3 regions of the Bacillus sp. N5-665 genome follow, and region 3 is predicted to be linked to each of the others. Evidence: riboswitches for the same ligand, from Rfam matches in the RefSeq annotation. Region 3 holds a riboswitch; each other region holds the start of a gene.

Region 1 (10,336 bases), 1.4 Mb from region 3:
AATTATTGGGGAATCACAAAAGGGCATTATGTTGTGTCCGAAAGAAGAGCAGATTACAGATGGGGAAACAGCTTTAAGTTTGCTGCAAAAAGTCATGGGGGACAAAGTAACAGCAGAGACGATGTCGTTTGGAACGTATGTTAAAGGCATTGACGGTTTAATGGCTGGGGACACAAGTGGCTGGTTGTATGATGTGAATGATAAATCTGCAGAAGTTGGAGCAGATAGTTATAAATTAAATGCTGGAGATGTTGTTGTCTTTCGTTTTGTTGCAGACTGGAGCAATATGAGCCAGGAAACATTACAGCAAACATTAGATAAATTTGGTACTTGTAAAACTGTAGAAGAACCAAAAACAGATGATCCAAAACAAGAAAAACCAGAAGAACCAAAAACAGATGATCCAAAACAAGAAAAACCAGAAGAACCAAAAACAGATGATCCAAAACAAGAAAAACCAGAAGAACCAAAAACAGATGATCCAAAACAAGAAAAACCAGAAAAACCAAAGCAAGAGAACATTCAAATTCCAGCAGCGCAAGTAAATGAAGCGATCTCTAAAACATCTGAAAAGATGTTACAAGATGGAATTGAAAGTGATTGGGTAGCTTTAGGCCTTTCTCGTTCTGGAAAGAATGTTCCAATTGAGGCGAAATTAAATTATGTTAAGTCAGTAACTGAAAAAGTAGAAAAGCGCATTAACCGTTTTTCAGCGACAGATTTAGCTAGAACGATTATTATGATGAATGCAATGCAAGCAGACCCTACAAAGGTGGGCGAACATAATTTAGTTCGAAAATTGTACGAATCAGATAAAGTGAATTCTGTTACAGGTTATACATTTGCTTTACTTGCATTTGATACGAAGAAATATGAAGTTCCAGTGAATGCAAAATGGAATCGAGTTGCTTTAGTAGATGCGCTTTTAAACGCGCAACATACAGATGGCGGCTGGACTTACGATAGTGCAAGCAGTAAAGACAGTGCTAGTAGCGTTGATGTAACAGGTATGGTTTTATCAGCATTAGCTCCTTATCAAGATCGACCAGATGTGAAGCCAGCTGTAGAAAAAGCTGTTGCTTACTTATATAACGAACAGCTAGAAAACGGTGGTTTTTCTGCTGATGGACAAGAAAATTCTAATAGTGTTGCGCAAGCAATTATTGGATTATCACTTGTGAAAGATGTAGATCAAAATCGTCTGCATAAGGCAATGCAAAATCTAATGTCATACCAACTTCCAAATGGTGAATTTAAATGGTTACCAAGTGATCAAAACGGTAGCGGAATGGCTACAGAGCAAGCATTCTTAGCTTTACTTCAGTTTAAAGACCTTGGAAAATCGATTTATGATTGGTCAAATGTATCTGTTCCTGAAATTGATAAAAAACCAAATGTGGATTCAGAGAATGTTGTAGTAGAAAAAGAAGTTAGTGAACAACCACAAGAACAAAAGCAAGTACAACAAGAAACGAGAGATGACACTCTAAAAGTTGTTGTCGATAATGAACCGGTTAAAAATAAAAAATCCGGAAACGGTAGCACGTTACCAAAAACAGGAGCATCTTCTCATAGTGCAGCTACAGAAGTAGGTATGGGTGTATTATGTATTGCTGCTGCATATGTATTATGGAGACGTAAAGCAGCTTAACAAAAATTAGGAGCAATCATTTGCTCCTAATTTTTAATATGAAAGGTGAGAGACAACATGAGTAAGATGAAGTGGTTTATTTCTTTAATGCTTTCACTTGGGCTACTTGCCGGATGTGAAGAGGCAGCTGTAAAGCCTGAGAAGAAAGTAGAACCAAAGCAAGAAGAGGTAGCAAAACAAGAAGGGAAAAAAGATGAAGCGAAACCGGAAGAAAAGCCGGTGGAAAAACAAGCTGAACAAGAGCAAAATAAGCAAGACGAACAGAAAGAGAAACAAGAACAAAAAGTAGAAGAGAAGCCGAAAGAAGAAAAGCCACAGGCACAACCAGAAGTAAAGAAAGAAGAAAAGCCACAGGAACAGCCTGCTACTAAGCAACCAGAACAGCAAAAAGCACAAGAAGAGAAACAACCGAAAGCGCAAGAAATAAAAGAAGAAGCGAAGGTTGTGAATCAGCCGAAAGAAACACCGAAGCAGGAGCAAAAAGTTGATCCGAATAAAGAGGAGAAAACGATACCGACTCCGCCAGTACCAACTCCTGAACCACCAAAACCAGATCCAGTACCAGTACCTAAACCACAAGCAAAACAAGTCACTATCTCAGTAAAAGGTGATAAAGGCTACTTATTAGGTGCGAAAAAAATGGATGTACAAGAAGGCGATACAGTGTATAAAGTATTGCAACGTACAGGTTTAGATGTGGATGCAATGGGTTCTAAAGGTGATATTTACGTAAAAGGTATTAATGATTTATATGAAAAAGATATTACAGATACTAGTGGATGGAAATATCGTGTGAACGGTGCGTTTCCAAACCATAGTGCAGGTGTAGTAACAGTTAAACCAGGAGATACAATCGAGTGGGTGTATGTATTAAAATAAGAAAGGCATTCGGTAAAGGACTATGAAAATAAGTTTTTCTTCTTTACATCCTTTTGTGAATTTTTTCTATTATATCGGGGTGATGATACTATGTATGATGTGTCTTCATCCTCTTTTTTTAATTGGAGCAATTCTATTAATCGTTATAATCAATGTGATGCAAGGGAATAGCGAAAAGATAAGAAAGATGTTACCGAGCACAATTGTTTTCTTTTTTATGGTCATTTTATTTAATTCATTATTAACGCATAGAGGCCGAACTACATTATTTTGGTTAGGGGATAGCCGTATTAAGCTTGAGGCAATTATGTTTGGAGTAGTAATGGGGTTATTATTAGTTGCGATTATGTTTACGTTTGCTTCGTATAATGATATTATTTCAAGTCATAAATTTTTATATTTGTTTTCTAGAATTTCACCGAAAGTAGCATTGTTAACGATGATTACAGTGAGGTTTGTTCCTTTGTTTATGAGGCGATTACAGAAAATAACACTCGTCCAAAAGACAAAAGGTGTACAAGTAGATGCAGGCTCAATTGTTGAACGGGTGAAAAACGGTATGCAATTGCTGCAAGTATTATTAATTTGTTCGTTAGAAGATGCGCTGCAAACAGCAGATTCTATGCAAGCCCGTGGATTTGGTGTAACGAAGCGTACGACATATATTGGGTATAGAATGGAAAGACGAGATTGGTATACGCTCAGTTATTTAAGTATTCTACTTATCATTGCTATTATATGTAGTACGTATGGCGGGGGAAAGCTAATCATTTATCCGAAAGTCGAATCTATTCTATTTCAGCAATACGATGGAGTGATGTTTGTCGTACTTACGATGTTTATTAGTTTACCAATTATAATGGAAGGAAGGGAATGGATATGGTGGCGCATGCAGAAATAAACAATTTATCATTTGTATATGCTGATGAAAACGAATATGCGTTACAGCATATTTCTCTTTCTATTCAAAAAGGAGAGTTTATTGCACTTGCCGGCGGATCAGGCTCTGGGAAGACGACTTTATTAAAACATTTTAAAAAGGAATTACTTCCAATTGGGACACGTTCAGGAGAAATTTTTTATGATGACGTTTTATTAGAGGAAGTACCTGATTTATTATCTGCACAAGAAATTGGTATGGTATTTCAAAATCCAGAAAATCAGCTCGTAATGGATACGGTAATTCAAGAATTAGCATTTTCTTTAGAAAATATCGGGTTACCATCACAGATTATTCAAAAACGAATAGCAGAGCTTATTAGCTTCTTAGGATTTCAAGATTTATTGCATCAATCTGTTCATACGTTATCTGGCGGGCAAAAGCAGCTCGTCAATTTAGCTGCGGTATTAGTTATGCAGCCGAAATTATTATTATTAGATGAACCGACGGCGCAGTTAGATCCAATTGCTGCGAAAGAGTTTTTAGGATTGTTAAAACGTATTAACGAAGAACTTGGAATTACGATCGTTTTAAGTGAACATCGTTTAGATGAAGTGATACCACTTGCAACACGCGTTATTTGTATGGATAACGGCCGCATCGTTTATGATGGCAGTCCTAAAACGGTTATAGCGAACATGTGGGAAGTTGAAAAGTTCCGTCCATTTATTCCGCAAATTCCAAGATTGTTTTTAGAATGGGACGTGGAAGATATTCCGTTTACAGTGCGAGAAGCACAAATGAAACTGAATAACTTTTCAGATATATCATATGTGAATGAGCCAATAGCACAAAGTGAAAAGCGAGAAGTCATTTTAAGCGCAGAGCATATTTCGTTCCAATATGAAAAAAATAGTCCGCTTATTTTACGATATTTAACCGTATCGATTGAAAAAGGAAAATGGGTAGCTCTCGTTGGGAAAAATGGTACAGGTAAATCTACACTGTTAACGATTTTAGCGGGAGTGCAAAAAGCGAGAAGAGGGAAAGTAAAGTGGAATGGGAAAGTGATACATAAAATTGATTCGAAAGAACGATTTAAAAGGATCGGGTATGTATCACAACATCCGTATTATCATTTTACATTTGATACAGTGTGGGAAGAAGTGTATGAACGTGCACGTGAGTTATATGGAGAACAAGGAAAAGAAATAGCAGAAGATATGCTAAAACAGTTTTGGTTACATTCGCTTAAAGAACGCCATCCGCATGATTGTAGCGGGGGAGAGCAACAACTACTTGCGTTATGTACAACGTTATTATCAAAGCCGACTTTATTGTTACTTGATGAACCGACAAAGGGATTAGATCCGTGGAAAAAAGAAAGAGTAGGAGAGCTATTTAGAAAGCTACAAAAAGAAGGTACAACAATTGTAATGGCAACGCATGATATTGAGTTTGCAGCGAAATACGTTGATCAATGCATGATGTTATTTGACGGAGCAGTTATTATGAATGATGCACCGAAGGAATTTTTTAGTGGAAACTTCTTTTATACAACATCTATCAATCGATTCATTCGAAAAGAATTGCCATATGCATTAACGTGGGAGGATGTGTACGAAGCGTGTCCAAACGATATGTTGCATTCATAATATGTATTTTTGCAGTAATAATAGGCACATTACTCTTTACTACACTTATCATGGACGGTTATTACATGTTAAGTAGTTTGTTTTTATTAGTTATTATTATGTTACCTTTCTATATCCGCTTTGAAAGAAAGGCTTTTGTTTCACGTGAAATTGTGCTCGTTGCTGTGTTAGCGGCAATTGCAGCAGTTAGCCGCGTGCCATTTTCGATATTGCCAAGTGTACAACCGACTTCATTTGTCATTATCGTTTCTGCAATTGTGTTTGGGAGTGAAACTGGTTTTATGATCGGTGCAACAGCGGCTATCGTATCTAACATCTTTTTAGGGCAAGGTCCGTGGACGCCGTGGCAAATGTTTTCCTGGGGTATGATTGGTTTTATAGCTGGATTATTACGTAATACATTTTTAATGAGAAAGCTATGGGGAAGACTTCTATACGGATTGTTTGTTGGATTTTTATTTGGTTGGATTATGAACTTCTGGGGGCTTCTCGGTTTCATACGTGAGGCAACGTGGGAAGCTGTCATTTCGTATTATATCGCAAGTTTTTATTTCGATTTGAGCCATGCGATTTCGAATGTTGTTTTCTTACTATTATTTAGTACGTCTTGGATTACGATTCTTACGAGATTCAAAAAGAAATATGGCATATTAGATAAGCATAACATGGCATAGAAAAGCATACTCATATAAGGTAGGGTCGCGACTTACATATTCGTTTGCCTCTTTCATGCTTCTTACATATTGTAAGGAGCATTTTTTATTGTCAAAAAATAGTCCAATATATATCCGTTACTATATAAAATTATTTGTATAATAGTAGGTGAGAACTATTTTCAAAAGGGAGGTGTATAGTTAATGAAGTTAGTTATTCCGAAGCAACATGGTGCATGGGCCATGCTCGTTATACCATTTCTATTAAGTGTCATACTTGGGAAACCTACTATTTATCATATTCCATTGTTTTTAGCTTGGTTCTTTATCTATTTAGCTACGTATCCATTTCTTACGTACATAAAGCAAAAACGAAAAAAAGAGTTTTTACATGCAGCAATTGTATATTTTATCATCGCTTTCGTATTTGGGATGATTTCTCTATTATATGAATGGCGCATTCTTTTATTCGTAGCAGTAATGATTCCATTATTTATAGTAAATATGTATTACGCCCGTCAAAAGAATGAAAGAGCGTTACTAAATGACATTAGTGCGATTATTGTTTTTTGTATTGGTGGTTTAGTTAGTTATTATTTTTCAATGAAACTTATAGATAAAACAGCACTATTTATTGCGCTTATTTCATTTTTATATTTTTTAGGAAGTACATTTTATGTAAAAACGATGATTCGCGAGAAAAATAACCCGAAGTATCGCCGTATATCATGGGGGTACCATATTGTATTAACAATCATTGTATTTTCAATGAATCCGTGGTGTTCTCTTATTTTTATACCGAGTGTCATTCGAGCAATTATGTTGTATGGCAAAAAAATTTCTATTATAAAAGTAGGGGTTTTAGAAATTGCTAATTCTGTATATTTTTTAATTATAACGGTAATAATTATGAAGTATGCCATTTGAAAAAACTTCCCATCTTATGATGGGAAGTTTTTTCAATCTTGTTCTAAAATATGAACGGTGTAATCACAGCGTTGAATAGCTTGTTCGATCGCATAAAGTGATTGTTCAATACGAGCGCGATTAAAATCTTTTTCAACAGTCTGTAGCGCTTCTTCTAAACAATGTTTTGCTTCTTGTAATGATTGAAAAGAATTTTGGACATATCCACGAGCATTTTCGTGCATTTCATAATCCTCCTTGCATATTCATATATGTATAGTATGAACAGTAAGGAACAAAATATAATTTGTTATATTTATTTGACAATTAAAACGAAATTACGTATAGTAGGAATTAAGTGAATATTTTCTTATCCAGAGAGGTGGAGGGACTGGCCCGATGAAACCCAGCAACCGCGATGCAGGTGCTAATTCCAGCAGAACATATTTGTTCTGGGAGATAAGACGAAGATATATACGTAACTTCTTCTTATCGGAGAGGTTTTTTTGTTGCAAAAAAACCGATTACGAAAATTTATATTAAGAAGAAAGGGGTTGCGAAGTACTGTGACACTCGAAAAATACGTAAAACTGCGTAGTACAGTTTATGAATATATGATAGAGCAAGATAAGCCAATATCATTGTTAGATATTCAAGAACATATCGTTTCGCATCATGAAGGAAAATTCACGAAAAAGATGTTACATCAATTTTATTTATCAAGACTATTAGATGAACTGAAACTGGATGGGAAAATTACATTAGCTGATGAATATCTCTATACTGAAAAAGGGGTATTTTATAAGGCAGGAAAAGGGAGCTAAGCTCTCTTTTTTTTGAAGTATGTAGAGTAAAAGACTGCTTAAGCAGCCTGATACAAGGGAATGGTGTTGAGTGTGTAGTGTCAAAGATTGAATGTGCCTGAAAGAGGCACTTCATATCGGCTGCAAATGAAAAGAGACACCTCCGCCGAATAGGTGTCAGTCGTTTTGTCATATAGACTTGCTATTTGACAGTTATTAGAATAACATGCAGGGTTTTGGAAGTCAAAAGGGAATTAAAGGAAGAGGTGTTGTTATGTACGCTTACTTACTAAATGATATAACGAAATGGATTCCTAAGTACATTATGGATAAAGGTTTTGAATATTATGAAGAAGGACATGTAGAAGATGTTGAAATACAAGAAAAGAAAATATTTGCTTTTGTTACTGGAAATGCAGGAAACTATGAAGTAATGATTGATCTTGAAAATTTTACAGAAAGTAGCTGCGAGTGTCCATATGAGAATTATTGTAAGCATATGGCGGCAGTTGTTTATGATATTCAAGGTGCTGGTGAAAGTACGCTTAAAGAGAAACTGAAAGATTTAGAAAAGGAAGAGTTACTTACATTATTAAATCGTTTATTACAAAGTTCGAAAAACGTGCAAATTGTAGAAAAGATGTTAAAGAAGGGGAAACTGTAACTTATAGAGGGAGTTGTTTTGTAGTGAACGTACTAATTGTATACGCTCATCCTAGTCCTTCCAGTTTTAACGCGGCGATATTAAAGCATGTACAAAAAGGATTACAAGAAACAGATCATTCGGTTAAGGTACTTGATTTATATAAAGAACAATTTGATCCAGTCCTTGTATTTAATGAGGAGAAGAAAAGACGTGATTTAGTAAATGAAGAAGAAACAGCCCGGTACAGAACGTTAGTGGAAGAAGCGGATACGCTTCTCTTTATATATCCGATATGGTGGTGGGGGATGCCTGCTATTTTAAAAGGGTTTATTGATCGCATTTTCGTTGCTGGTTTTGCTTATAAATATGAAGGAGCCCTGCCGAAAGGCTTATTGAAAGGGAAGAAGGCATGGGTAATTAATACGTTAGACTCGCCATTATGGTACGTCGCACTATTATATCGATCAGCCGATTGGATTATGATGAAGCGAGGTGTGTTACGTTTTTGCGGCATTCGCGATATAAAACGATCTGTTTTTCAATCTGTGAAAACGAGTAAAGTAGAGAAGCGGGAAAAGTGGTTATTACACATAGAAGAAAAGGCTCGTTCATTATGAATGAAATGGAACGTATTATAAAGTGTTGTCAGTATGATAATGAACTTTTTCGTACATATATTAATTGTTTAATCCAATTGAAGAAATGTAGTGAAATGTTTCAACAAATACAGATTCAATTAAGGAATGATTATTTAATAAGAGGAATTTGTGAAAGAGAAGTGGATGAGGTAGTAAGAGGAAGTAAAGAATATGAAACGTATTTTCTTCCTAAAGCGTTACAGTGGAATTTCCTTAAGAAAAATCCACATGTAATTGAAAAAGTATGTGAAGACTTTTTTTCATTTGAGGCGTTACATCTTACGGAGATAGAGTGGGAGACCGTAATAAATTGCGTGGGAAATAAGTGATTTATTATGTAAAAAAGCTAGTATAAAACTAGCTTTTTGTTTTAAATAAATAAGAAACATAGACTAATGATAAATCCTGCATATAGTAAGTTAACGACGTAAAATCCCATAATATCACGAGCACCTAAACCAGCTATCGCTAATGCCGGTAATGCCCAGAACGGTTGAATCAAGTTCGTCCAAGCATCGCCCCACGCAATTGCCATTGCTGTTTTTGCAGCAGGTACACCAAGTTCAGCGCCAGCTGGAATCATAATTGGTGCTTGCACAGCCCATTGACCGCCACCAGATGGAACGAAAATATTAACAATGCCAGCATTTTGAGTTTTTATAAAGAAAAGGCGCTATCCTCAAAGTACCTCCTCCACTTAATCTATTCCTTCTATTAAAATTATAAATTGAAATACATTTTTTTATTAAGATAAGAAGCTGAATTAATACAATATCGTGATGAAATTTCTATATGTTGGTGAACTGGTTCCGTTAGCACTTGAATTTGAATTTTCTAGAAGGATTAGCGGTAGATTTGTATTGGCTGGTCCTGTTAGTGATTCGTTCCCTTGAGCAACTTGAACAGGGGGAGAAAACGGCTCTAAATGCGTATTGATTATCTGAAAGTTACGTCCGTTTGCGCTAACTTCGATAGACAACCATCCCTGAAGAATTGTAAATGGTTGTCCGCCAACTAGTATTGTTAATTTTGTTTTGAAATTGGTTATTCCTGTGGATTTAAAATAATAATTCCTGTAGTTAAAGAGTTAAAAAATGAAGCGAATTTAGGAAACTATTTCATTGTTGGATTAGATACAAATGGAGCCTTTACTACTGAGCAACTTGTTTCGTTTATAAAGTTAATTGGAAATGAACATAAAATGATATTTATTAATACGAGGGTACCACGTCCGTGGGAATCAATCGTTAATGAGAGGGTGAAAGTAACGGCATCTGAGTGTAACTCTAGTTGATTAGTATGCAGCAAGTGCAAAAGGATTTTATTTTCTTTTGTGGAATGTTATTTATATTTACCTTATTAAAGTTTAGAAAGGAGAATATTTATGAAACATTCTTTATTGGAGACAAATCCAGAACCAGGAAAGAAAGAATCATTGCTTACACGATGTGCAAATGTATTTTCGAGATGGTCTCAGAAATATGTCCCAGATGCCTTTGTTATTGCTGTGTTGCTAACTTTATTTACTTTCATTATAGCTTTATTGATGAATCCCTCAAATCCGTACAAAATCGTAAAATCTTGGGGGGATGGGTTTTGGACTTATTTAACGTTTACTATGCAAA
Region 2 (10,336 bases), 2.1 Mb from region 3:
GTTCTTCTTGAAACCAGATTTTTCAAAGCTGACAGCAGATACGATTTTATACGCGATGGGACAATCGTTCTTCTCACTAACAGTAGGTGCCTCAGTAATGGTCACGTATAGTTCGTACTTGAAGAAAGAAGAACATTTAGCTAAATCAGCAACATCTATTGTAAGTTTAACGGTTTTTGTTACAGTACTTGCAGGATTAGCAATCTTCCCGGCGATTTTCGCATTAGGCGTTAAGCCGACTGAAGGACCAGGACTACTGTTTATCGTCCTTCCGGCAGTATTTGCGAAAATACCATTGGGACAATTTTTCTTCATTATGTTTTTAGTTTTATTTTTCTTTGCAACGTTAACATCTGCTATTTCCATGCTTGAAATTGTAGTAGCATCTGTTGCGAAAGATAATGAGAAAAAGCGTCCGTCAGCATCATTATTAATTGGTATTCTTATTTTTGCAGTTGGAATCCCGTCAGCATTATCGTTTGGAATTATGAGTGATGTGAAAATATTTGGTAAGACATTCTTTGATTTCGTCGATTTTTCGGTAAGTAATGTATTGCTGCCACTCGGAGTACTAGCCATTTCGCTATTCGTACCAAATAAAATGAGTAAAGAGATGTTAATGAAAGAATTAGAAGTTACGGAAACGAAAGGGAAAACATTATTTAATATTTGGTTCTTCTTGCTTCGTTATGTTATTCCAGTAACTGTAATTATTGTATTTTTAAATGCGATAGGCGTATTTAAAATGTTTGCATAATAAAAAGACGGAGATTTCTCCGTCTTTTTATTATGTTGTAGGTGTATTTAATAAACGATTATATGCTTTATAGGCTGTGACGACTGCGATAAATGATCCGATTAAAAATAATGCTGAGCCGCCAAATGTAAATAGCCGGCCGATGTAAGTTTCTCTAGCCTCTTCTATTTTTTGTTGTAATTGTGTATTCATATGATTCACCCCGTAAAATATAGGCATTTAGTTGTAGTCTATGTGGAATGCCTATAGTGTGTGAAGGGTATAGAAAAAACTCGGTATGCACCGAGTTTTTTTCTATAATCCGATATAAGGAGATGGATCAACTGCATTTGTCTTGCCGACATTCCATTCTCCAAGGTGAAGTTCGAAGTGTAAATGTTGTCCGTATGATTGGCCAGTGTTCCCCATAAATCCAAGTTGAGTGCCTTGTTTTACGGTTTGTCCATTTGATACAGAACGGCTACTCATATGAGCATATACTGTCGTATATGTTTTTCCGTTTATACGGTGAGATAAATACACAACGTTTCCGTAACTAGATGATAATTCCGAGCGGATAACAACGCCATCAGCAGCGGCAATAATTGGAACGGTTCCTGAAGCTGCGATATCGATTCCTTTATGGTTATCTATAGAGCGCACGCCAAACCCAGAAGTTTTTGATCCAGCTGCTGGCTTAATAAACCCGCCAATATTTGTATCGTGTGGTGTTGGAGCTGCTTGAGCTGTTTGAGCAGCTGTAGTAGCTTGTTTACGAGCTTCTTCTGCCTTGCGAGCTTCTTCTGCTTTACGAGCCTCTTCGGCACGTTTTTCTTCTTCAATTGCTTTTTGAACAGCTTGACGCTGATTTTCTAAAATGCCTTTAGATTCTTCTAATCCTTCAATCTCTGAATCTACTTTTGCTACTTTCGTATGTAGATCGCTAATAAAGGTTTGCTGCTGTTGCTGATTCGTTTGCAACTCTTGTTGTTTTTGAACTAATTTCTGTTCGGATTCTTTTAATTGTTGCTCTTTTTTCTCAACAGCCTCTTTTTCAGTTGCTACAGCATTTTGGTCAGTTGTTTGCTTTTTCACAATATCTGTATCATTGTTTAAAATTAAACTTACAGAGTACATATTATCAACAAGATCAGCAATATTTGTAGAATTTGTTAATACCTCTGTAATGATATTTGTACGAGGTTTTTCTTGCATAGATTGTAAACGTTGCTTAATAACTTCCTGACGCGTATCTATGTTTGTTTGTAATTGCTCTATATGTTTCTTTTTTTCAGCGATTACTTGTTGTGTTTTACTAATTTCTTTTTTTGTATCGTTTAATTCAGCTTCGTTTTTATTAATAGAAGTAGTTAGGTCGTCGATTTTCTTTTGTAATTCTTGAATTTCCTTTTCTATTTGTTCTTTCTCGGCTGATTTATTTTGTAAGTCATTTTGTTTTCCTTCTAATTCAGATTGAATATTAGATAATTTATCTTGATTCGTTTCAGCGTATACGGGTGAAAGTAGTGGAGAAACAAAAATCGTTCCTGCTGCTAAAACACTAAACGCTGCAAATTTCTTTTTCATGGTTGTCTGGCTCCTTTCCCTATGAATGTTATATATCATAAGAAGAAGAGTGTCTATCGTTGTAACCATAATGTAAAGAAAATTTTATAAAATTGCTAAGTTTTGTCGGAATTTATCATTTTTTTAATGATAATTGTCATGTTGGATGCGCTTTTTATTCGTTCAACAAGGATGTATTTTTTGGATTTTATTGTAAAATAAAGGAAAAATATATTTGTTTTATATAGTAAAATAGTAGATAGGAATCCAATAAAACACTGATAAGGAATCGTTCTCATGTGAGGTTTTCTGACATGGGTTTTGTTTTTGTCAAGAAAATTATTTGCATTCGGGCAAACTTATTTTGTTGTCAGATTTTAAATTTTGATTTATGATTTTTAACAGGGACAAAATGTAGTGAATTGTCGAATAATATGTAATACTCTTAATTTCAAGTTTTATAAATATAGAATGAGAGATAGAGTGACACATCGAAGAGGGGGTTACAACAAATATGAAAAGAATAGGACTTGCATGGCAAATATTAATAGGACTTGCGCTTGGTATTGCAGTTGGGGCGATTTTCTTTGATAATCCAGCGGTTGTGAAATATTTACAACCAATTGGTGATATTTTCATCCGATTAATTAAAATGATCGTTGTACCAATTGTTGTAGCAAGTATTGTTGTTGGGGTTGCTGGTGTTGGTGATGTAAAAAAACTGGGCCGACTAGGCGGAAAAACAATTCTTTATTTTGAAATAATTACAACAATTGCAATTATTGTCGGTCTATTAATTGCGAATATTTTCCAACCAGGAAAAGGCGTAAATATGGATCAGTTAACGAAGACAGATATTTCGAAATATACACATACGACAGAGCAAGTGCAAAGTCATTCATTTGCAGATACATTTGTAAATATTGTTCCAACAAACATTATGAAGTCATTAGCTGACGGAGATATGCTTGCTATTATCTTCTTCTCTGTATTATTTGGTTTAGGTGTAGCAGCAATTGGTGAAAGAGGAAGACCGGTTCTTCAATTTTTCCAAGGTGTAGCTGATGCAATGTTTTATGTAACAAACCAAGTTATGAAATTTGCACCATTTGGTGTGTTTGCACTAATTGGTGTTACAGTTTCTACATTCGGTCTAGCTTCATTAATTCCATTAGGGAAATTACTAATTGTCGTATATGGAGCAATGATCTTCTTCGTCGTAGTTGTCTTAGGACTTACAGCGAAAATATTTGGAATTAACATTTTCCAATTCTTTAAGATTTTAAAAGACGAGCTGATCTTAGCATATTCTACAGCGAGTTCAGAAACAGTTTTACCGAAAATCATGGAGAAAATGGAGAAGTTCGGTTGTCCGAAAGCAATTACATCTTTCGTTATTCCGACAGGTTATTCATTTAACTTAGATGGATCAACTTTATATCAAGCAATTGCGGCTATTTTCCTAGCACAAATGTACGGTATTGATTTATCTATTACACAACAAATTACATTATTACTTGTATTAATGGTTACATCAAAAGGTATCGCAGGTGTACCAGGCGTATCATTCGTTGTATTATTAGCGACACTTGGTACAGTAGGTATTCCACCTGAAGGTTTAGCATTCATCGCTGGTATTGACCGTATTTTAGATATGGCTCGTACAGCAGTTAACGTTGTAGGTAACTCTTTAGCAGCTGTAGTTATGTCTAAGTGGGAAGGTCAGTATGACGCTGAAAAAGGACAAGCTTATTTGAAAGAAATTTCTAATAAGCAAGCAGCTTAATTATAATTTGAACAAGCTCTCACATAATATGTGGGGGCTTTTCTATATAGAAGGGAAGCGGACGTAATGAAACGTAAATATGGTGACGGTTCTTCGTGGAAGCGACTAATAGAGAAGGATTATACGGTTAAGCAAGTAGAAGAAGGAATGCTAGGAATATTAGACATAAAAAAGGTAAGAGAACCTAGTTGTAAAGAATATGATGGTAAAAAACTTTGTATCGCAGAGAATCAATATACGTGGATTCAATATTTCATAGACGGGAAAAACTTTGCGATTACAGCTATGTTAGATGATCAGAAAAAATTAGTGCAATATTACATCGATGTGGCGAAAGAATATAAAATTGATGACCGTGGTTTACCGTATTTTGATGATTTATATTTAGATGTAGTGTTATTACCGAACGGTAAGATGTATGTACTAGATGAAGATGAGCTAGAGGATGCCTATAAAAGTGGCGATGTTACAAAAGAAGAGTACGAGTTAGCTTGGTACACTACGAAATGGATAATAGATGCAATAAAAAATAGTGAATTTTATTGGATTTCAATATTGGAAGAAGAAATCAAAAAGTTAAAATGATTGTTGTATTCAAATTTTTTCATAATTACCAAAAAAATCTATACAAAAAATAATTGACTTTTGTTTTGTAAGCGAGTAAAGTTAGGGAAGAAATTATTATTAAAAAATAAATATGAAACCTTCTTATAAAGAGAGGCGGAGGGACTGGCCCTACGATGCCTCGGCAGCGGACTCGATTTCAGAGTGCTGTGCCAAATCCAGCAAGCATGTGCTTGAAAGATGAGAAGAGTGTTTCTTATAGATGTATAAGACCTCTTCTCATTGGAAGAGGTCTTTTGTTATTCATTAGAAAAAGGTTGAAACTAGGGAGAGATGGTACTTTGAAAGAAACGAGAGGAAATGGTTTGGCTTTATTACCACTTGGGATATTTTTGGCGCTATTTATTGGTTCTGGAATTATTACAGGTGATTTCTATAAATTGCCGATACTTGTAGCAATTTCAATTGCTGTAGGAGTCGCTTTAGCAATGAATCGTAAAGAAAGCTTTAATGTAAAAGTAGAACGATTCGCTAAAGGTGCAGGGAACCCGGATATTATGATTATGGTTCTGATTTTTGTACTTGCAGGAGCGTTTTCTGAAACAGCAAAAGGGATGGGTGGCGTTGATTCTACAGTTAATTTAGCGTTATCCATTTTACCGCAAGGATTTATTGTAGCTGGAATTTTTGTTATAGGGGCATTTATTTCATTAGCGATGGGAACTTCAATGGGAACAATTGCTGCATTAGCACCAATTGCTGTAGGTATTAGTGGGCAAACTGATATCTCAATTGCACTTACGATGGCTACTGTTGTTGGCGGGGCGATGTTTGGTGATAATTTATCATTTATTTCAGATACAACAATCGCAGCTGTACGTTCACAAGGAACGGAAATGAAAGATAAGTTTAAAACGAACTTTTTAATTGTATTACCAGCAGCTATTATTACAATTGTACTATTAGTAATCGTTACTTTAGGAAGCGACACGCAGATTAAAGCGCATAGCTTTGACTGGATAAAGATTTTACCGTATGCAGGAGTACTTATTACAGCATTGCTTGGTTGGAATGTACTTATTGTGTTAACTGGTGGAACTGTACTATCTGGCGTTATCGGTCTTTTAGATGGGAGTTACACATTAGAGAGTTTCTTTAAAAGTGTAACGGCTGGAATGGGCGGTATGATGGAGTTAGTATTACTTGCTATTTTAATTGGCGGTATGGTCGAACTGATTCAATATAATGGTGGCATTCAATATTTAATGAATCTTTTAACGCGTAACATTCGTTCAAAAAAAGGAGCAGAGTTCGGTATTGCTGGCTTAGTGAGTATGACGAATATGTGTACAGCGAATAATACGATTTCTATTATCTTTACAGGTCCGCTTGCGAAAAACATTGCAGATCAATATGAAATTGACCCTCGTAAATCAGCGAGTGTATTAGATCTTTTCTCATGCTGTGTGCAAGGATTAATTCCGTATGGTGCGCAAATGTTAACGGCAGCAGGATTTGCGGCGTTATCTCCGATTGAATTGTTACCATATGCGTTTTATCCGATTTTAGTTGGAGTATGTGGAATTATTTCTATATTAATTGGTTTCCCGAAGTTTTCTAAAGTAGCAGGAAAGAAAGAGTATCACAAAACAGCATAAATTAAAATGAAGTTTATGAATAGTAACGAAAGCCGTACAGAGAATGTTCTCTGTACGGCTTTTTATTTGCGATAAAAGAGTGAATCATCCTATCCTACCGCATATTTTTACAAAAGGCTGAATGCAACTCAGTCTTAAGTCTGAGTCGAAAACGGTTCTTAAGCTCGTTATGGAAAAGTGAAAATATAGTTAAGATAAGAGTATCAAATCGAAGGGAGGCAAGCACAAGATGAAACAATTTCTAGCGTTTATCGCGGCTGGTATTTTAGCTTTAATTGCTCTTGGCAGTCTTGCTGGTATTATAGGATTCGCAATTGGAGCAGGAGTTGTGTACTGGAGCTATAAATCATTTGTGCGAGCACAATCATTTTTTGGAAAGTTAGCTTGGGGTATTGTTGGTTTGATCGGCTTGTCCATCGCCCTTTCTCATTCCCCAGCATTAATCGGTATCGCAGCATTAGTAGTTTTATACTACGGATACCGTGAGTGGAAAAAAGAAAAAAATGTAGTTGTTGATTCTGCACCAGAAAGTTCTAAACCATATAGCAACTTTGAAGATGAGTGGAACAAGTTAATGAAAAACTAATAAAAAACTAATAAAAAATTAAATCAAATTTATAAAGTAGAAGAGAGGAAGATTATAATGAAACAATCTTTATTCGGACGTGTACGCGATGCAATTTTAGCAGATTTTCATAATGTGTTAGATGAGAAAGAAAGAAAAAATCCAATGGCGATGTTAAACCAATATTTACGCGATAGTGAGCGTGAAATAACAAAAATTGAGAAGTTAATTGAGCGCCATAAAACATTAAAATCTAATTTCGCTCGTGAGCTTGAGCAAGCACGTTATTTCGTTAATAAAAGATCAAAGCAAGCGATCGTCGCTCAAGAAGCAGGTGAATTACAACTACATGAGCGTGCGTTAGAAGAAGTAGCGTATTATGAAGGGCAAGTAACTCGATTAGAAGAAATGTATGCAGGTGTTGTAGAGCAAATTGATGAGTTAGAGCGTCGTCTTACTGAGATGAAAAATAAATTAAAAGAAATGCACGCAAAACGTATGGAATTAATGGCACGTGAAAATATGGCACATGCAAATCGTCGTATGAATACAGCGATGCATAAAATGGATGAAAATAATCCGTTCTTACGCTTTGAAGAAATTGAAAATCATATTTGCGACTTAGAATCTCGTATAAATGAGGACCATGAACGTGACACATTTGATATGAAAATTGCAAAGCTTGAGCGTGAAATGAAAGAGAAGAATGATGTATCGTTAACGAAAGAGTTAACAAAATAATAGTAGTATATTATAAAACAGGCTTATGATATAGTGATAGGAGAAAAGGTGTTGGAAAGCAATGCCTTTTCTTCTATGTATATGTGACAAGAAGGGGGGAGCTGAAATGAAGAAACAATTTTCAAAAACACAATTAATGGGGATGCTCCTCATCATATTTGGATTCGGTCTTTTTCTTGATATGATACTTGGACATTTTGAACCAGGTGGTCTCATTTTTGCATTTATTATGCTTATGTTTGGAAGGCATTATCGTAAGAAGAATCGTTACGTAAGGGGAAATGTATTTTTATTTGTTGGTGGTATAGTATTTTTATTCTTCTTATTTTCATCAGCAGCATTTGTTCTTGTCGTATTTGCTTGTTTAGCTTTAATTGGTTATCAACTGATTCAACAAGGACATCAGCAAAAAGCAATAAAGGTTGAAATTAAAGAAAAAGGGATTATAGACGAAGAGAAGCAAATATATCGTACAGAACCATATTTAAAAAATATGTTTGTAGGGAATATACGAATGATGGATCATATTTATGAACTTGAGGATATTAATGTTCAATATGGTGCTTGTGATGTGGAAATAGATTTAACAACTGCTATGATTCCAGAAGGAGAAACGGTAATTGTTATCCGAGGTGTAGTTGGTAATATTCGTTTATATGTGCCATATGATATTGAACTGTCTTTAAATCATTCTGTTATTGTCGGACGTGTGCTCCTGCCAGGACATGAAGAGACAGGATTTAATCGCAATGTTACATTTAGAACAGAGCAGTATAAAGAAGCTCCTCGTCGTATTAAAATTATTTCTTCGCTTGTCGTAGGCGATACGGAAGTGAGGAAAGTATAATGAAGAAACAAAAAAATATTTCGTGGATGTATATTCGTTATTCTATGTTGTCTTCTGTTAGTATTGCACTCATTTGTACAATTGTATATGTATGGAAAAGTGAGCAACAAGTGTACGATTTATTATGGAAGGAATCCATCGCTTCTGTTCCAATTGGCTTGTTTATTATGACTACAAGTTTACTTATCGGGGGAATTGTAGGATATGCAATCGGTTACTATATAGAGCAGCGTATACAAGGATTAAATACTTTTCTATTTGAAGTGGAGCGAGGGAATTTTCCGAGCGATGTTTCGTTTACTGCAGATGATGAATTTCATGAAGTAGAACGAAAAGTAATAGGCCTTGCTCGTCGATTAGAGGAGCAAGCTGGACTCTTTCAAAAAGTAACGAATGAACGAGCTCATTGGAATGAAGAGATGAGACAAGAAGCGATATCCCAAGAAAGGCATCGATTGGCGAGAGAGCTGCATGATTCTGTAAGTCAGCAGCTTTTTGCAATGTCGATGATGATGTCGGCTATTAATGAACAAGTGGCTGAAATTCCAGAAACGACGCAAAAGCAGTTGCAGCTCGTTGAAAATATGGTTGTAAATGCACAATCAGAAATGAGAGCATTGCTTCTTCATTTACGGCCTGTACAATTAGAAGGTAAGAAACTGACACAAGGTATAGAGGAATTATTAACGGAATTATCGCGAAAGCAACATATGAAAATTGAATGGCTAATCGAGCCAATAGAATTGAAAAAAGGTGTAGAAGACCATTTATTTCGTATTGTGCAAGAAGCTTTATCCAATACTTTACGACATGCGAAAGCGAAGAAAACGGAAGTGCGTCTTCGGAAAATTGATCAATATGCAATTCTAAAAATTATTGATGATGGCGTTGGATTTGAAGTCGGAGTGAATAAGGCTGGTTCATATGGTTTAAGATCAATGCAAGAGCGTGTTCATGAAATTGGTGGGACATTAAAAGTACTTAGTTTCCCGGCTAAAGGGACGCAAATAGAAGTAAAAGTACCGATTATGATTGAGAGAGGGGGAGAATCATGATAAAAGTGTTACTTGTCGATGATCATGAAATGGTTCGAATGGGTGTATCAGCATATTTATCAACGCAGCCAGATATCGAAGTAGTTGGAGAAGCTGAAAATGGAAGAAAAGGTTCAGAGTTAGCACTGCAATTAAGACCAGATATTATTTTGATGGATCTTGTCATGGACGAGATGGATGGGGTTGAAGCAACACGTGCTATTATTCAGGAATGGCCAGAAGCGAAAATTGTAGTTGTAACGAGCTTTTTAGATGATGAGAAATTGTACCCTGTTATTGAGGCTGGAGCGACAAGCTATTTATTAAAAACATCAAGAGCAAGTGATATAGCAGACGCTGTACGAGCTACTTATGATGGAGAAACGGTATTAGAGCCAAAAGTTACTGGTAAAATGATGTCTCGTATGCGTCAGAAGAAAGAACAACCTTTGCACGAGGAGTTAACAGAAAGAGAGTCTGAAATTTTGTTATTAATTGCAGAGGGGAAAAGTAATCAAGAGATTGCAGATGAATTGTTTATTGCCCTCAAAACAGTAAAGACACATGTGAGTAATATTTTAAATAAGCTAAATGTCAGTGACCGGACACAGGCGGTTATTTATGCGTTTAGACATCAATTGACGAAATGATAAAGTGAAACTTTAATCAGTGGGGGGCTATCCCACTGATTATTAGTTTACGCCAAATCTTTTTATTGACGTTAATAAATGTAAGCGTTATCATTAAGTTGTTAACAGTACATACAAAGGGGAGAGAGTGTATGTTAGTTCAAACGATATTTGGCATGGATAAGTCTAAAAAATTAGGGGATTATGTGA
Region 3 (10,336 bases):
AATACGAGGCTTACTATTGCAAATGAATATACTGGGCAACAAAAATATGTGTATCTAGATAGCAATAATCAAATTGTTGGAGATCAAAATGCAAGTGAAACGTTTGCCAATATAATGAGGGAATTACATAGTTCTCTTTTAGTTGGTGGTACTGTCATTAACTACATTGTAGAGCTTGCGGCATGCTGGACAATCTTTTTAATTTTTACTGGGTTGTATATGAGTATACGCCAGTTCAAAAACACACCAGCATCCAATAGGCGAGAAAAAGCAAAACGACGTCATTCTATTATCGGTATTATATTTACAATTCCACTCATTCTGCTAGTCGCATCTGGATTACCTTGGTCAGGATTTATGGGTAACCAAATTTATAAAATCGCATCGTCGAATGAATCGATTGGATATCCAAAGTTGTATATGGCACCGCCTGAATCGAAGGTAAAAGAATTGCCGTGGGCAACAAGAAAAGAAGCTCCTCCTGAATCGAATTCAAATGAGCCAAAAGCCATTTCAATTGATGAGTTACAAAAAGGAATTGAAATAAAGAAGCCATATGTTATCTCACTACCGGCTGATCCGAAAGGTGTATTCACCGTTTCGAAATCAAGCGGTTCCGGTATTACGGGTATGCATGTCGCACCAAATGAAGAAATAACAGCTTATTTTGATCAATATAGCGGAGAGCTTATTTCCAAAACGGACTATCGTGATTATGGCTTATTTGCACAATGGTTCACTTACGGTATCCCGCTTCACGAAGGACATTTATTCGGATGGCCAAATAAAATATTATGCTTACTAACGACATTATCTTTATTACTTCTCATTTATTACGGAATAAAAATGTGGTTAGCAAGAAAACCAAAAGGAAAATTAGCCGCACCGCCAAAGCAAAGAGATAAGAAAAGCATAATCGTTTTCTTTATCATGATGGTTATACTAGGCGCTGTCATGCCTTTATTCGGACTATCTGTGTTAGTTATTTTCGCGATTGAACTTCTTATATATGTATTTTCAAAAATACGATCATAATAAAAAGCATTTGTACTCCCGTGTACAAATGCTTTTTATTTACTATTTTCTTTTTTTCTACTACTTATTAAAAAGATAATATCTAATATGATAATCAATGCGATGATAATTTGAGCCATATAATCCATTGTAGTAGGACCACCCGCTTTATTCATCATCATATACATTCCAGTTACAAATGAAATGGAAAGTAGGACGAGTAATGTTACTTCAATATTGTCATATAACTTTCGAAACAATTGCTTCATTTTACCACCACCTTTACCATATTATAACAAGAAAACCACTCTACAAGAGTGGTTTTCTTCATCACTGCGCCATTTTCTTTCGGTACATCTTCCCGTTCCAATAGAAGAATCGTGAAGTAAGCCCTCCGTATTTTACAATGCGCCGTGCCATTTTGTGCATATTCTTTTGTGCTGATACTTTTTGATCTGATAAATAAATACCAAGTAACCCTCGGCTTATGAGACGATGAAACTTCGCATGAGGTAAATCACCAATGCTCTTCTCTGCTTCTTCTACAAAATGTTTCATACGATCTAATATCGCTTGCTCGTTTTCATAATAACTACAGAAATTCAAATCCCCGCCTATACGGTCTTCTTCTTGATCGATGAAATAATCAAGTAAAATGTGAAGTCCTTGTACGTAAGGGAAGTATCCTTGTCTAATTTTCGCAATATCTTCATCATGTAATTCATCATGAAATGCATATGCTACAAGACAGAAGATCCCAAGTGTAGAACCGGCACATGCTGAAAATTCAAACCAACTCATCTCTGGTAAGTTTTCTTTATGTGCTTCAAACCATGTTTTTAAGCGTGGTTCTCTTTCTTCTAACTTCACGTGTTTATGAATTTGCAAATCACAATAATAACAAGCAAGTTCATGAAGAACAGGAGCAATTTTGTCATAGTGCTTCGTTTTCTTTAAAACATCTTGGCATGTTTCAACAAGTTCATCTAAATAACCACCATCGTCTTGATCATCACGATAGCGATAATAATTACCGCCACCTTCTACTTCAGGTGATAATGCCATTAACATAGATTCATGCAGTGCGGCAAAATCATTTGGGTCAAGTGATGTACTGCGGTCACATAAATTATCTAAATAATCGCTGATTGTTTGATACGCTACGATAAAACGAATGCATTCCTCTCGGTGCTCATTTGCTAGCAGTGCTAAAATACCACCGCCTTCGCAATGAAACGTTTTATTCTCAATACTTGCGATTGCCTGACTATGAAGCTCATCATTCGGAATATGGTAGGCACGCTCTTTCCACACCGCTAGCTCATGGTGTACTACCGGAAACACATCACGGTATACTTTCGCCATGAGCGTTATGGGATTACTCGGTACGTTCACTTCTTCCTTCATCTCCTCTATTCAATGTACAAATAATTTACTTATTTGTTTCTATTATGTTATTGATGCGTATTTCAGTAAATGACTGAATATAATTCAAAATTTCATCACGCTCATACTCATTTAATAACTCGTGATAACAATTCGGCCATTCTTTAAAAGCCTTATCACTCATTTTAACATTATCAAACCACATGCGGACACGTGTTTTATCTACAAGTTTATCCTCACAAGCCTGCATTAGCAAGAGCGGAACATCTGGAAAATCATCTATTTTTTTATGAGCAATTTCGATAGACTTAATCAATTCACTATACCAACGTACTGATACTTTGCGCAAGAACAATGAATCATTCTCCATCGCGTCCCGAACTTCATGATTACGAGTGGACATTTCCACTGTAAGATTCGTTGCAAATTGCAATTTTGGTGCAACAACATTTAATATTTTTGAGGCAACTTGAAGCGGTGCTGAAGGTCCAGCTACTACGCCTAAACATGGCGAACTTAAAATAATGCCGTCTACATCTTCTCTCTTCGTTTCTTGCATCATACGAATGACAATAAGACCACCCATACTATGACCAAATATAAAAATAGGTAACCTATACTTTCTTGCCTCTTTCACCCACAATTTAACTTCCTCTATGTATTCATCAAATGAATCAATATGTCCTCTATTTCTTGAAGTCGTTCCATGTGACGGAAGGTCCCCCATTACGACGTGGTAGCCGATATGATTCCACATTTCCGCAACGGCTTCGTAACGTCCGTGATATTCCATTGCGCCGTGCACGATAACAACGACAGCTTTCGCTTTCGCTTCCTCTGCTTCATAATTCCACATACGGCTCTCCTCCATTTCACTCTTTCTCATAATTTGATACACTAAAACTAGTCTCTAGGAAAGGAAGGCTTTACATGATATACCCTTACAAAGAAAAAAATCCGAAAATTGCGAGTAGTGCTTTTATCGCTGACTATGTTACCATTACAGGCGATGTTTCCATTGGTGAGGAATCAAGTATTTGGTTTAATACAGTCATACGCGGCGATGTGTCACCAACAATCATTGGAGACCGAGTAAATGTACAAGACCAATGTACACTTCATCAAAGCCCGCAGTACCCTCTTATTTTAGAAAACGATGTTACAGTTGGGCATCAAGTTATTTTACATAGCTGTCATATTAAAAAAGATGCTTTAATTGGAATGGGATCTATTATATTAGATGGTGCTGAAATTGGTGAAGGAGCCTTTATCGGTGCTGGAAGCCTCGTTTCTCAAGGAAAGAAAATCCCGCCAAACACGTTAGCGTTCGGTCGCCCAGCGAAAGTCGTTCGTGAGTTAACAGAGGAAGACCGTAAAGACATGGAGCGAATTCGCACACAATATGTTGAAAAAGGTCAATACTATAAATCATTACAGAAATAAATTTCCGCTGCCATAAGATTGGCAGCTTTTTTGATGAAAACTAACTTTTTCTTTACAAAACATTATTACTCCCTCAATAAAATCTTATTAAAATAAAAGCTAATATCTCCATATATATGTAAACGAGGGAGGAGAATTTTCATGAAGGTCAGTGGACTATATAAAATAGAATGTTACATTTTCAAAGGAATTAACCGATACTTTGATCAAAAAACATTAAATATCTTTTTCAGCAATATTACTCATATAGGTGGTGCTACTTTCTCAATCGCACTCACACTTTTCTTTTTAATTTTTGCAAAAGGGACTTTGCATCAAGCTGCAATCGCAACTGCTATTTCTTTAGCAATTAGCCATATTCCTGTGCAAATATTAAAAAGATGGTATCCGCGAAAACGTCCTTATTTAACAATTCAGGATGCGAAATATCCAGTCCATCCATTAAAAGACCACTCTTTCCCGTCTGGTCATACAACAGCCGTTTTCTCTGTCCTTATTCCATTTGTTTGCTATAATCCAAGCTTATTTGCTTTTCTATTACCGTTAGCATTATGCATTGGTATTTCTCGCATTTATTTAGGGCTTCACTATCCGTCTGATGTATTCGTCGGTATGTGCCTCGGCACTTGCTCTGGCATCATCTCTTTTTATCAATTCATCCCACTTTTCACATAAAGGAGTGATATGATGAGAGTCGCCATTTTTACCGATACTTTTACGCCACAAGTCAACGGGGTTGCGAAAACACTAGAACGATTAACACGTTACTTTCAGAAAGAAAAGATCGCCTATTCTGTTTTCGCCCCTCAGCATACAGCTGAAGATAATTTCGTAGCTAATGTGAACAAGATGAGAAGTATCCCGTTAACAATATTATATCCAGAATGCCGCTTTTCTTTTCCTACTCCGCGCATTAAACGAGAACTTCTTTCCTTTAAACCTGACATTATTCACATTGCCACACCTTTCAACATGGGACTTTGTGGATTGTATTATGCAAAAAAGTTAAACATCCCAGTTGTCGGTTCTTATCATACTGATTTCGATGCTTATTTACGCTATTACAAAATTGAATTTCTCTCTAACATGCTTTGGAACTATTTAAAATGGTTTCATAGTCATATGCAAAAAAATTTCGTTCCTTCTTTTGAAACGTTACACCAACTCAAAAATAAAGGCTTTCAGGCCCTCTCCATATGGGGACGGGGTGTAGATTGCACACTCTTTCATCCATCTTACAATACAGACCTATTCCGAAAAAAATATAATATTACAGCAAAGTATGTCCTTTCCTATGTTGGACGGATTGCCCCTGAAAAAGATATTGATACGTTGCAACACCTTATCGTGCAAACAGCGCGTACTCGAAACGACATTCATTGGCTCATCGCAGGAGACGGTCCTCTAGCAACAAATTTACGTGAATCTGTTCCGAAAACAAATGTCACTTTTACTGGATATTTACAAGGTAAGGATTTAGCTGAAGCATATGCTTGTTCTAACATCATGGTATTTCCATCCGCTACTGAAACGTTCGGAAATGTCGTACTCGAATCACTTGCATGCGGAACACCTGTCATTGGTGCAAATAGTGGCGGGGTTAAAAATATTATTACAGATGGAAAAACGGGAGTTCTTTGCCCCTCCAAACATGCGGATTCATTTCTATCATCCATCCATTCTTTATTGCAAAATGAACAGAAACTAATGCAAATGGGGCTAGCTGCTACGTCTTATGCCAAATCAAAAAGCTGGGATGAAATCTTTCGTGGCTTACTTGACCAATATGAAGAAGTCCTTCAGCATAACGCATCAGAATTACTCGCTTAAACAGAAAAACTCCCTTCAAAAAACGAAGGGAGTTTATTAAACAGTTATAAATTTTAGTTTACTAAATGATACATTAGGTGAAATATCTATTTATTTTCATATCCATTATAACAAAAAGATACATAACTAAACATACTTGTAATAAAAACCCATAAAAATTAATATATGGTTATATAGTATTTTTACTGTATGGTGATTTTAAGCGATTCCCCTTAAAATCAACTTACTCACATACCTTTATACAGTAATTGTTCCCCAATTTCTGTATATCAAAAAAACCTTTCATTCATTTGAAAGGTTTTTTTGAGCCTGCACATATTCTTCTTTCGTATTCACATTTATAAACCAATCCGCATTCGCTTGTACATCTTCACCAGCAATATATTTCACATTACATTGCGATAAAAGCTGGCCCATACTTCTTTTTTCTTCCTGAAGCAAAGCATAAAGCTTTTCTTTGACACGGTTATGATACGCTGCAAGTAACGGTTGTTTTCTTCCATTAATAATAGGTACAACCGCATCATATTCATAACTCGTTTGCTCCAGCAAAATGGTAAACCATTCATGCGAAACATTCGGCGCATCGCAAGGCATAATAGCGTACCAATCTGCTTCTATATATTCCATTCCTGATACAATTCCAGCAAGTGGTCCATTTCCTTTATAATGCGGAATATCTTCTATAACAGGAACTTGTACGAGTTGCTCTACTCGCTCTTTTATATCGGAGTTACTAATGACCACAACTTCTTGTAACGCAGTTGTCATCACTTTCAAAATATGCTCAATAAAAGTACTACCTTGCCAGCTCGCTAACGCTTTCGGCTCACCGAATCGACTCGACATACCACCTGCCAATACAATTCCAGCATACTTACTCATTGGCGATGCAGCTCAAATGTAATATGACCTAATTCCGGTAAAATTAACTTATTCATCGCAAGACGAACTGCTCCGCTAGACCCTGGCATGGAAAAGACAACTTTGCGCCCAACTGTACCGCCAATCGCTCTACTTAACATTGCGCTGCTTCCGATATCTTCTAAATAACTAATCATGCGGAACAACTCACCAAACCCGACAATTTCTTTATCTAATAACGCTGACACTGCTTCAATCGTCACATCACGTTTCGTAATACCAGTACCTCCATTTGTTAACACGACATCAACATCTTCCCTATGATAACCAGCTAACACTGCTTGCTGAATACTTTCTTTATCATCTTTTACAATTTCATAAGAGGTCACTGTATGGCCTGCTTCTTTTAACAATTCATGTAATAGTTGTCCGCTCTTATCTGTCTCTTCCGTACGTGTATCGGAAATCGTCACGACCTTACAACGCACTTCTTTTGGCGCTTGTTTTTTATGTTCATTGACACTCATTTTTCATCTTCCCTTTCATTTTCTTGTAAACTTATGTATGAAGCAAAGAATTCAACATGATACAATATAAGTACATTTATCTATATAAAGGATCTTATTTATGTTTTATAACATAAAACGATACGTACCCATTATACCATTCCTAATTATTTTATCCCTTTTTCAATGTATCGCTTACGGGTTTGATATTAACTTTTTAAAATTGTATGTGCTTATGACTGATGGTGGTATTCGTTACTATTTGACTAGCACATTAATTCCTCTCGTACTTGCCTATATAGTAGATTTTATTTTTAAACATTCAATCTCTAAATAAGGAGGTCCACATATTATGGAACTTTATAAAAAATTAACAACAACATTTATCCTCTTATTTGTCGCTTCCATTACTGTTGGCTTTTCTCTAAAAGGCGCAATTCCATACGCTACATTAGTAAGCATTATATTCGCAACACTATTTTTACTAAGCAGTGCCTTTTGCGTGGGTAAAGCACGTCAAATGAAAGGTTGATTACATATGTTCGAGAAGAAACCAATCCTTTGTAAATCATGTGAAAAGGAAATACAAACGTATGAAAAAGCATGGATTCATATGCCCTTTCCAGCAAGTGGTATGACTAATATGAAAAAGTATATTGAGCTAGACGGCGAAGTTTATTGTGGTTCTTGCATCCAAGTAGTAAATAAAACAAAATAAAAAAAGCTTTGCGCTCACGGCGCAAAGCTTTTTTTCATATATTATAGACCAGCTTGCTCTTTTAAAGCTGCAGCTTTGTCTGTACGTTCCCATGATAGATCTACATCAGTACGTCCGAAGTGGCCGTAAGCTGCTGTTTGTTTGTAAATTGGGCGACGTAAGTCTAGCATTTTAATAATACCAGCTGGGCGAAGATCGAAGTTGTTACGAACTAGTTCTACTAGTACGTCTTCAGATACTTTACCAGTGCCGAATGTATCAACTGAAATTGATACTGGTTGTGCTACACCGATTGCGTATGCAAGTTGTACTTCTGCTTTGTCAGCAAGACCAGCTGCTACGATGTTTTTCGCAACATAACGAGCTGCATATGCTGCAGAACGGTCAACTTTCGTTGCATCTTTACCAGAGAATGCACCGCCACCGTGGCGAGCGTATCCACCGTAAGTATCAACGATGATTTTACGTCCTGTTAAACCAGCATCACCTTGTGGTCCACCAATTACGAAGCGGCCAGTTGGATTAATGAAGAATTTCGTTTCTCCATCCATTAATTCTGCTGGAACTACAGCTTTAATTACATGCTCTTTTAAATCGCGATCGATTTCTTCCCATGTAACATCTGGATGATGCTGTGTAGAAATTACGATTGTATCTACACGTACAGGTTTACCATTTTCATCATACTCAACTGTAACTTGCGTTTTTCCATCCGGACGTAAGTATGATAATGTGTCATCTTTACGTACTTCAGTTAAACGGCGAGCTAATTTGTGAGCAAGCGAGATTGGAAGTGGCATTAATTCTTGTGTTTCATTACATGCGAAGCCAAACATTAAACCTTGGTCTCCCGCACCAATTGCCTCAATCTCAGCGTCAGTCATTAGACCTTCGCGTGCTTCTAGCGCTTGGTCAACACCCATAGCGATGTCAGCAGATTGCTCATCGATAGATGTTAAAACTGCACAAGTTTCTGCATCGAATCCATATTTTGCGCGTGTGTAACCAATGCCTTGAATTGTTTCACGAACGATTTTTGGAATATCTACGTAAGTAGAAGTCGTAATTTCCCCCGCTACCAATACTAAACCAGTTGTTACAGTTGTTTCACAAGCTACACGTGCATTTGCGTCCTTTGATAAGATCGCATCTAAAATTGAATCAGAAATTTGGTCACAAATTTTATCTGGATGTCCTTCAGTTACAGACTCAGATGTGAACAGATGACGTTTTTTTGTCATGTGGTAAACCTCCCTACAGTAATTGTATATATTGTACGGAACTCATCCTTAATTTGCCACAAACTGCGACATACATTTATTCTCCCACACAAGCATACAGAAAAACCTTTCCTACTTTACATAGAGGAAAGGTTTAATTTGCTACTTGCATACTGCTTTTTGCCCTTTGCTCTTATCGTTCGAGACCGTTAGCCTCGCACAGGTTTTAGCACCTATTCACCTGTATTTACCACTACAAATGAGGTTGCTGGGCTTCATCGGGCCTGTCCCTCCGCCAGCTCGGGATAAGAGAGTATCCGTCCCAACCTATACTAAAGAAATGATATTCATTTGTCAATTAATATTCACATTTTCCTGAAAGTTTTTCTCAATACGCCTGGAATGAAATATTAATAAGGAAATAATACATTCACACAAACAAAAAGAAATAAATAGTATACATTATTTATATAATTGTGTTATACTCTTGTTGGGGATTACGAGAAATATTTCATTAAATGAAAAGGATGGTATATAAATATGAGTACTGTGAATGTCCAAATTGGTTTACACGAATTATTGAACGGAAGCAATGCACAGATTCAACTAAGTGTTCCGCAATTAGTGGAAAAAGTATTAATGCGAAATGAAGGGAAATTAACTTCTACTGGTGCCGTTTCTGCTTCAACAGGAAAATATACAGGACGTTCTCCTAAAGATAAATTTATTGTGAAAGAAGCATCGGTTGCTGACAAAATTGCTTGGGGAGCAGTGAATCAGCCGATCTCTGAAGAACATTTTAATAAATTATATACTAAAGTTTTAGAATACTTAAAAGAAAAAGAAGAGTTATTCGTCTTCAATGGATTTGCAGGCGCTGACCGCAATTACCGCCTACCAATTCAAGTTATTAACGAATATGCATGGCACAATTTATTTGTACATCAATTATTTATTCGTCCAACTGAAGAAGAATTAACAACTCATGAATCAGAGTTCACAATTGTTTCTGCACCGAATTTCAAAGCTGATCCAGCTGTTGACGGTACAAACTCTGAAGCATTCATTATGGTTTCATTCGAAAAACGTATCGTACTAATTGGTGGTACAGAATACGCTGGAGAAATGAAAAAATCAATCTTCTCTATTATGAACTTCTTACTACCTGAACAAGATATTCTTTCTATGCATTGCTCTGCAAACGTAGGTGAAGAAGGCGACGTAGCACTATTCTTCGGTTTATCTGGAACAGGTAAAACAACATTATCTGCTGATCCACACCGTAAATTAATCGGTGATGATGAGCATGGTTGGTCTGATAACGGTGTATTCAATATTGAAGGCGGTTGCTACGC

The links. Region 3 has a riboswitch for S-adenosylmethionine ahead of metK (methionine adenosyltransferase). Riboswitches for the same ligand answer to the same signal wherever they lie in the genome.
Region 1: it holds a riboswitch for S-adenosylmethionine, as region 3 does, so the genes downstream of both, MNO09_RS13545 (hypothetical protein) here and metK (methionine adenosyltransferase) in region 3, are expected to answer to the same signal.
Region 2: it holds a riboswitch for S-adenosylmethionine, as region 3 does, so the genes downstream of both, MNO09_RS23770 (Na+/H+ antiporter NhaC family protein) here and metK (methionine adenosyltransferase) in region 3, are expected to answer to the same signal.

Annotation. Positions count from the first base shown of each region.
Region 1 covers NZ_CP093325.1:2,144,204-2,154,539, forward strand. Annotated here, with positions in the region: gene MNO09_RS13510 (DUF4430 domain-containing protein) at 1-1,651, shown strand, start outside; gene MNO09_RS13515 (DUF4430 domain-containing protein) at 1,709-2,530, shown strand; gene MNO09_RS13520 (energy-coupling factor transporter transmembrane component T) at 2,553-3,431, shown strand; gene MNO09_RS13525 (ABC transporter ATP-binding protein) at 3,404-5,065, shown strand; gene MNO09_RS13530 (ECF transporter S component) at 5,038-5,739, shown strand; gene MNO09_RS13535 (YwiC-like family protein) at 5,923-6,645, shown strand; gene MNO09_RS13540 (hypothetical protein) at 6,678-6,869, opposite strand; SAM riboswitch class I at 6,992-7,090, shown strand; gene MNO09_RS13545 (hypothetical protein) at 7,131-7,448, shown strand; gene MNO09_RS13550 (SWIM zinc finger family protein) at 7,702-8,091, shown strand; gene MNO09_RS13555 (NAD(P)H-dependent oxidoreductase) at 8,115-8,690, shown strand; gene MNO09_RS13560 (hypothetical protein) at 8,687-9,040, shown strand; partial or broken gene MNO09_RS13565 (TIGR00366 family protein) at 9,082-9,360, opposite strand; partial or broken gene MNO09_RS13570 (SGNH/GDSL hydrolase family protein) at 9,781-9,990, shown strand; gene MNO09_RS13575 (short-chain fatty acid transporter) at 10,096-10,336, shown strand, end outside.
Region 2 covers NZ_CP093325.1:4,132,516-4,142,851, reverse strand. Annotated here, with positions in the region: gene MNO09_RS23795 (sodium-dependent transporter) at 1-757, shown strand, start outside; gene MNO09_RS23790 (hypothetical protein) at 788-949, opposite strand; gene MNO09_RS23785 (murein hydrolase activator EnvC family protein) at 1,052-2,323, opposite strand; gene gltP (glutamate/aspartate:proton symporter GltP) at 2,817-4,088, shown strand; gene MNO09_RS23775 (ribonuclease FAU-1 family protein) at 4,155-4,673, shown strand; SAM riboswitch class I at 4,794-4,899, shown strand; gene MNO09_RS23770 (Na+/H+ antiporter NhaC family protein) at 4,994-6,310, shown strand; gene MNO09_RS23765 (lmo0954 family membrane protein) at 6,540-6,896, shown strand; gene MNO09_RS23760 (PspA/IM30 family protein) at 6,954-7,616, shown strand; gene liaF (cell wall-active antibiotics response protein LiaF) at 7,723-8,463, shown strand; gene MNO09_RS23750 (sensor histidine kinase) at 8,463-9,518, shown strand; gene MNO09_RS23745 (response regulator) at 9,515-10,147, shown strand; gene MNO09_RS23740 (DUF3922 domain-containing protein) at 10,246-10,336, shown strand, end outside.
Region 3 covers NZ_CP093325.1:696,207-706,542, reverse strand. Annotated here, with positions in the region: gene MNO09_RS06005 (PepSY-associated TM helix domain-containing protein) at 1-1,035, shown strand, start outside; gene MNO09_RS06000 (hypothetical protein) at 1,071-1,283, opposite strand; gene tbcS (tetraprenyl-beta-curcumene synthase) at 1,345-2,409, opposite strand; gene MNO09_RS05990 (alpha/beta hydrolase) at 2,447-3,256, opposite strand; gene MNO09_RS05985 (gamma carbonic anhydrase) at 3,331-3,843, shown strand; gene MNO09_RS05980 (phosphatase PAP2 family protein) at 3,985-4,518, shown strand; gene MNO09_RS05975 (glycosyltransferase family 4 protein) at 4,531-5,673, shown strand; gene MNO09_RS05970 (molybdenum cofactor guanylyltransferase) at 5,956-6,558, opposite strand; gene MNO09_RS05965 (MogA/MoaB family molybdenum cofactor biosynthesis protein) at 6,555-7,064, opposite strand; gene MNO09_RS05960 (hypothetical protein) at 7,396-7,575, shown strand; gene MNO09_RS05955 (hypothetical protein) at 7,582-7,761, shown strand; gene metK (methionine adenosyltransferase) at 7,803-9,002, opposite strand; SAM riboswitch class I at 9,172-9,293, opposite strand; gene pckA (phosphoenolpyruvate carboxykinase (ATP)) at 9,522-10,336, shown strand, end outside.